Regions from separate parts of the Streptosporangium sp. NPDC023963 genome, predicted to be linked through region 1. Evidence: riboswitches for the same ligand, from Rfam matches in the RefSeq annotation. Region 1 holds a riboswitch; the other holds the start of a gene.
What was found. A riboswitch is a leader RNA that binds a small molecule or an ion and turns the genes downstream of it on or off. The one in region 1 is predicted to bind glycine.
Positions count from the first base shown of each region.

Region 2: it holds a riboswitch for glycine, as region 1 does, so the genes downstream of both, gcvP (aminomethyl-transferring glycine dehydrogenase) here and gcvT (glycine cleavage system aminomethyltransferase GcvT) in region 1, are expected to answer to the same signal.

Region 1 covers NZ_JBEZZK010000002.1:1,038,097-1,041,296, reverse strand. Annotated here, with positions in the region: gene AB0F88_RS10560 (LacI family DNA-binding transcriptional regulator) at 1-437, opposite strand, end outside; gene AB0F88_RS10555 (gamma-glutamyl-gamma-aminobutyrate hydrolase family protein) at 797-1,492, shown strand; glycine riboswitch at 1,598-1,696, shown strand; glycine riboswitch at 1,697-1,791, shown strand; gene gcvT (glycine cleavage system aminomethyltransferase GcvT) at 1,825-2,916, shown strand; gene gcvH (glycine cleavage system protein GcvH) at 2,913-3,200, shown strand, end outside.
Region 2 covers NZ_JBEZZK010000020.1:35,409-38,608, forward strand. Annotated here, with positions in the region: gene AB0F88_RS38140 (MerR family transcriptional regulator) at 1-323, shown strand, start outside; gene AB0F88_RS38145 (bifunctional nuclease family protein) at 403-873, shown strand; gene AB0F88_RS38150 (MerR family transcriptional regulator) at 1,108-1,638, shown strand; glycine riboswitch at 1,654-1,746, shown strand; gene gcvP (aminomethyl-transferring glycine dehydrogenase) at 1,928-3,200, shown strand, end outside.

The sequences.
Region 1 (3,200 bases):
AGGCCCAGGGCCTCGATCGCGGGGACGCGCGGGTCGTCGAAGTGCAGGTCGACCAGGATGACGCCGTCGACGCGGCCCTCTCCCCACCACCTGCGGTACACCTCCGCCTCCTGCGCGTGGCCGGTCACCACCTGCAGGAGCAGGGCGTAGGAGCGGGCCGACAGCTCGCTCTCGATGCCGCTGATCAGCTCCATGAAGAACGGTTCCATCCCCAGGACCCGCGCCGGGCGGCACACGGTCAGGCCGACGGCACGGGCCCGTGCCCCGTTGAGGGCGCGCGCGGCGCTGTTGGGCTGCCAGCCGATCTCCTTGGCGATGGCCTTGATGGTGTCTCTCCTCGCCTCCGACACGCCCGGCCGGTCGTTCAGCGCGTAGGAGACCGCGACCTTGGACACCCCCGCGCGACGAGCGATGTCGGCGATCGTCGGTCGCTTCACAAGACCTCCACCTGAACCGGTTATCCGACGTGTTCCCGCTGCGCACTTTACTACGCCGCCCCGGTCCCCGGCGCTCTCCACGACGGCCGACGAACCACCCTGAGCAGCGGCCACGTCATGGCGCTCGTCCCCTCGGCAGGACCGGGAGAGGCGGCTCCGCACCACCTCCTCGACGACCGGTTCACTTAACCACTTAACTCTCGGCACGTGCCGCGCCACCGGACGCGCCGCCCGCTTCCCCGTGGCCCCCGGCGGCACTCCGGCCCGCCGCGGCCGGTAACGTGCGGGAGGGCACCGGGATGGGCACGATGGGCTCACGGCGCCAGGACCTCGGTGCAAGCGCGGCGAAACAGGAGATCATGTCCCGTCCCGTCATCGGCATCACCTGCTACGTCGAACCCGCACGCTTCACCGTCTGGGAGACGACCACCGCGCTCCTGCCGTACGACTACGTCGACCACGTGGCCCGCGCGGGCGGGCAGCCGGTGATCCTGCCCCCGGCGGGCGACCCCGCGACCCTGGCAGGGCGGCTGGACGGGCTGATCCTGGCCGGCGGCGGGGACGTCGGCCCGGAGCGGTACGGGCAGGAGCCGCACGAGCGGACCGGCCACGTCCGGCCGTTCCGCGACGACGCGGAGCTGGGGCTGGTCCGGGCGGCGCTGGAGCGGGGCCTGCCCTTCCTGGGCGTCTGCCGGGGCATGCAGGTCCTGAACGTCTCGCTGGGCGGCACCCTGCACCAGCACCTGCCCGACGTGGTCGGCCACCCGGGGCACGCCCCGGCTCCCGGCCGTTACGGCAGGATGCCGGTGTGGCTCGCCCCCGGCAGCCGGACCTCGAAGATCTTCGGGGCCGAGACCGTGGACGTGGCCCACTACCACCACCAGGCCCTCGACCGGCCGGCCGCGGGCCTGACCGTGACCGCCCACGCCGAGGACGGCACGATCGAGGCCGTGGAGGTGGACGACCACCCCTTCGCCGTCGCCGTCCAGTGGCACCCCGAGACCGACGACGAGTCGGCCCTGTTCGAGGCGCTGGTACGCCACGCCACCCCCTGACCGGCGCGGATCGGGGCGGCGCGGGGATTTCGCTCGGCCTGTTCGGGGCGGCGAGGGGATTTCGCTCGGCCGGTTCGGGCGGTTAGGCTGGCCGCTGACACCGATGAATCCCGTGCGGGAGAGCGTCCTGACACCCAGGCCAGGACCCCTGAAGGAGCAAGCCCTCCCCGCGAACCTCTCAAGGCAAAGGACCGTGCGGGTAGGTGCCCTCTGGAAAGCAGGTCCCACGGCCTCGCCGAAGGTGAAAGTCCGGTAAAACCCGGATGAAACTCTCAGGCACCGACGACAGAGGGGGAGGATGCTCTCATCTGTCCCTTGTCTGAGGTGCGCACATGTCCCGACCTACGCCGCTGCGCGGCGTGCACGAGTCCCTCGGCGCGACGCTGACCGACTTCGCGGGCTGGCTGATGCCGCTCCGCTACGGCAGCGAGTCGGCCGAGCACAACGCGGTCCGCCAGGCGGCCGGCCTGTTCGACCTCTCCCACATGGGCGAGATCTTCGTGACCGGGCCGCAGGCCGCCGAGGCCCTCGACCACGCGCTGGTCGGCCACCTCTCCGCGCTGGAGCCCGGCCGCGCCCGCTACACGATGATCGTCGACGCCGAGGGCGGCGTGCTGGACGACCTGATCGTCTACCGGCTCGCCCCCGCCGAGTTCATGGTCGTCGCCAACGCCTCCAACTATCCGCGGGTGGCCGCCGAGCTGACCGGCCGCGCCAAGGGCTTCGACGCCGCGGTGGACGACCGCTCCGAGCGGTACGCGCTGGTCGCGATCCAGGGCCCGCGCTCCGCGGAGATCCTGGGCGCGCTCACCGACGCCGACCTCGACGGGCTCAAGTACTACGCCGGCCTGCCCGCCGTCGTCGCGGGCCGCGAGGCCCTCATCGCCCGTACCGGGTACACCGGCGAGGACGGCTTCGAGCTGTTCGTCGCGGCCGAGGACGCGGAGCCGGTCTGGGCCGCCCTCACCGAGGCGGGCACGCCGCACGGCCTGGTCCCCGCGGGCCTGTCCGCCCGCGACACCCTCCGGCTGGAGGCCGGGATGCCGCTGTACGGCAACGAGCTGTCGGCCGGGCTGACCCCGTTCGACGCCGGGCTGGGCCGTGTGGTGAGGTTTGACAAGCCGGGCGACTTCGTCGGCCGGGCCGCCCTCGAATCACGCAAGGACGTCCCGCCGTCCCGCCGCCTGGTCGGTCTGATCGCGACCGGCCGCAGGGTGCCCCGGCACGGGTACCCGGTGGTGGTCGCCGGCGACGGCACGGTCGTCGGCGAGGTCACCAGCGGGGCGCCCTCCCAGTCACTGGGCAGGCCCATCGCCATGGCCTACGTGGACAACGGCCTGTCGTCGGGACTGGCCGTGGACATCAGGGGCAGCCACGAGCCGGTCGAGGTCGTCGCACTGCCTTTCTACAGGAGGAAAAAATGAGCAGCATTCCCGAGGAACTGCACTACACCAAGGAACACGAGTGGATCTCCGGCATCGATGACGGCCTGACCCTCACCGTCGGCATCACCGCCTACGCCGCCGAGGCGCTGGGCGACGTGGTCTTCGTGCAGATCCTCCCCGAGGTCGGTTCGACGATCACCGCCGGTGACGCGGTCGGCGAGGTCGAGTCGACCAAGTCGGTGAGCGACATCTTCGCGCCGGTCTCCGGCGAGGTCGTCGAGGTCAACCAGGCCGTCGTGGACGACCCCTCGCTGGTCAACAGC
Region 2 (3,200 bases), on a different contig from region 1:
ACGAGGAGACCCTCGCCGAGCTGGAGGACTACGGCCTGCTGGCCGCCGTGGCCCGCTACTACGACGCCGAGGCGCTGGCCGTGGCCCGCAGCGTCGGAGCCCTGGCCGCCTTCGGCCTGCGGGCCCGCCATCTGCGAGCCGTCAAGGCCGCCGCGGAGCGCGAGGCCGGTCTGGTGGAGCAGGCCGTCGCCCCGCTCCTGCGCCGCCGCAGGCCCGGGGCCATCGACCAGGCCGACGAGACGGCCAGGGAGATCTCCGGCCTGCTGCTGGAATTGCACGCCTCCCTGCTGCGTTCCGGCGTTCGTGGGGCCCTGGGCCGGTGAGAACCTGACCAGGCACTCGTACCCCCACGAGTGTTACGTTGAACAAACCGGTCGGAATCCAGCGAAGACGGAGCAGCCCGTGTTGCAGATGGAGGTCGTGGGCGTTCGAGTTGAGATGCCCTCCAACCAGCCGATCGTCTTGCTGAAAGAGACGCATGGGGAGCGTTACCTACCTATCTGGATCGGCATGACGGAGGCCACGGCGATCGCCATGGCCCAGGCCGAGGAACCACCGCCCCGGCCGCTCACGCATGACCTGTTCCGCGACGTGCTCGAAGGGCTCGGGGTCCGGCTGAGCACGGTCAACATCGTCGCCCTGCGCGACGGCATCTTCTTCGCCGATCTCGTGTTCTCCAACGGGGTCGAGGTGAGCGCGCGCCCCTCGGACTCGATCGCCTTGGCACTTCGCACCGGCGCACGTATCTTCGCGAGTGAGGACGTGGTCCGGGAGGCAGGGGTGATCATCCCGGACGACCAGGAGGACGAGGTGGAGAAGTTCAGGGAGTTCCTTGACACGATCACGCCCGAGGACTTCGGCCGCGCGGGGTAGGAATTTCGGTGCATTTACGCTTCACGACGCGCCGAGTGGGGTCGTTGACTGGACTTGGCCCCAGTCCTACGGTGCAAGTGAAACCCGCGGTCGTGCGTAAACCCCCAGATCAGGCCGTGGGATGAGAGAAAGCCGGAGGTCCGCGTGGCGGTCAGCAGCGGCGAGGGTAGAAACGCCGATCAGGATGACCCGGAACGGCGCCAGTCGGCACGTCAGCGCGCGGGTGAAGAGGGTCTGCTGTTCGACGGGCAACCGGTGAAGGTGCCCGCCGACATCGGTTACCGAGGCCCCACGGCCTGTTCCGCGGCCGGCATCACCTACCGGCAACTCGACTACTGGGCGCGCACCGGCCTGGTCGAGCCCACCGTGCGGGCCGCCCACGGCTCCGGCTCCCAGCGGCTGTACGGCTTTCGCGACATCCTGGTCCTCAAGGTCGTCAAGCGTCTCCTCGACACCGGCGTCTCCCTCCAGCAGATCCGCATCGCCGTGCAGCACCTGCGCGACCGGGGCGTCAACGACCTGGCCGGGATCACCCTGATGAGCGACGGGGTGAGCGTCTACGAGTGCACCTCGCCCGACGAGGTCATCGACCTCCTCCAGGGCGGTCAGGGAGTCTTCGGGATAGCTCTGGGACGGGTGTGGCAGGAGGTGGAGGGCTCCCTCGCGGATCTGCCCGGCGAACGCGCGGAGTCGAGCGAGGGCCCTTTAGGAGATCATCAGGCCGATGAGCTGGCCCGCCGTCGCAGAGCACGACGAACCGGGTAAACTCGGACCTGCCACTGACCCTGTGCGGGAGAGACCCCGACCACGATCGGGGCGCCGAAGGAGCAACCTCCCCGGAATCTCTCAGGCACCCGGTACCGCACGGACGAGGCAACTCTGGAAAGCAGGCGCGCTCGCCAGGCGCGACTCACCGACGGTGCAAGCCTCCCGACAAGGGGCAGGTGAAGCTCTCAGGTCACGACCCGCACGACGGTCGTGATGACAGAGGGGGAGACCAGGCATACGCCCGCGCCCAGCGCCGGTCTCCACCCCGTCCCGGGAGGCTTCACCAATGACCGACCTGTCATCGCTCAGCGAACTCGGCTCCCCCGCTTTCGCGACCCGCCACATAGGGCCGGACGACGCCGGCCAGACCCGCATGCTGGAGGCGGTCGGATTCGCCTCCGTCGCCGACCTGGTCGCGGTGGCCGTGCCCGAGGCGATCCGCTCCTCGGAGCGGCTGAGCCTGCCCCCGGCGGCCGGGGAGTCCGAGACCCTCGCCGAGCTCCGGGTCCTCGCCGGGCGCAACACCGTGCTCACCTCGATGATCGGCCTGGGGTACCACGACACGATCACCCCGGGCGTCATCCGCCGCAACCTCCTGGAGAACCCGGGCTGGTACACCGCGTACACGCCCTACCAGCCGGAGATCTCCCAGGGCCGCCTGGAAGCCCTGATCAACTTCCAGACCGTCGTCTCCGACCTGACCGCCCTCGACGTCGCCGGGGCCTCCCTGCTGGACGAGGCCACCGCTGCGGCCGAGGCGATGACCCTGGCCCGCCGCGCGGGCCGCAGCCCCTCGAAGGTGTTCGTGGTGGACGCCGACGCGCTGCCGCAGACCAAGGCGGTGCTGCGCACCCGCGCCGAGCCGCTCGGCATCGAGCTGGTCGAGAGCGACTTCACCGAGGAGCTTCCCGAGTGCTTCGGGGTGCTCGTGCAGTATCCCGGCGCCAGCGGCAGGGTCCGCGACTTCCGCGCCATCGCCGACGCCGCCCACGCGCGCGGCGCCCAGGTGGTCGCCGCCGCCGACCTGCTGGCCCTCACCCTCCTGGCCGCGCCCGGCGAGCTCGGCGCCGACATCGCGGTCGGCTCCTCCCAGCGCTTCGGCGTCCCCATGGGCTTCGGCGGCCCGCACGCCGCCTACATGGCCGTCCGTGACGGCCTGCAGCGCCAGCTGCCGGGCCGCCTGGTGGGCGTCTCCCAGGACGCCGACCAGCGCCCCGCGTACCGGCTCGCGCTCCAGACCCGCGAGCAGCACATCCGCCGCGAGAAGGCCACCAGCAACATCTGCACCGCGCAGGTGCTGCTCGCGGTGATCGCCGGCATGTACGCCGTCTACCACGGCCCCGAGGGCCTGCGCAGGATCGGCCGTCGCACCCACCGGCACGCCGTCGTGCTGGCCGAGGGCCTGCGCCAGGGCGGCGTCGAGGTCGTGCACGACACCTTCTTCGACACCGTGCTCGCCAGGGTTCCCGGCCGCGCCGAGGCGGTCGTCGCCGCGGCCCGCGACAACGGGGTCAACCTGCGCCTGGTCGACGCCGACCACGTGGGCGTCACCTGCGACG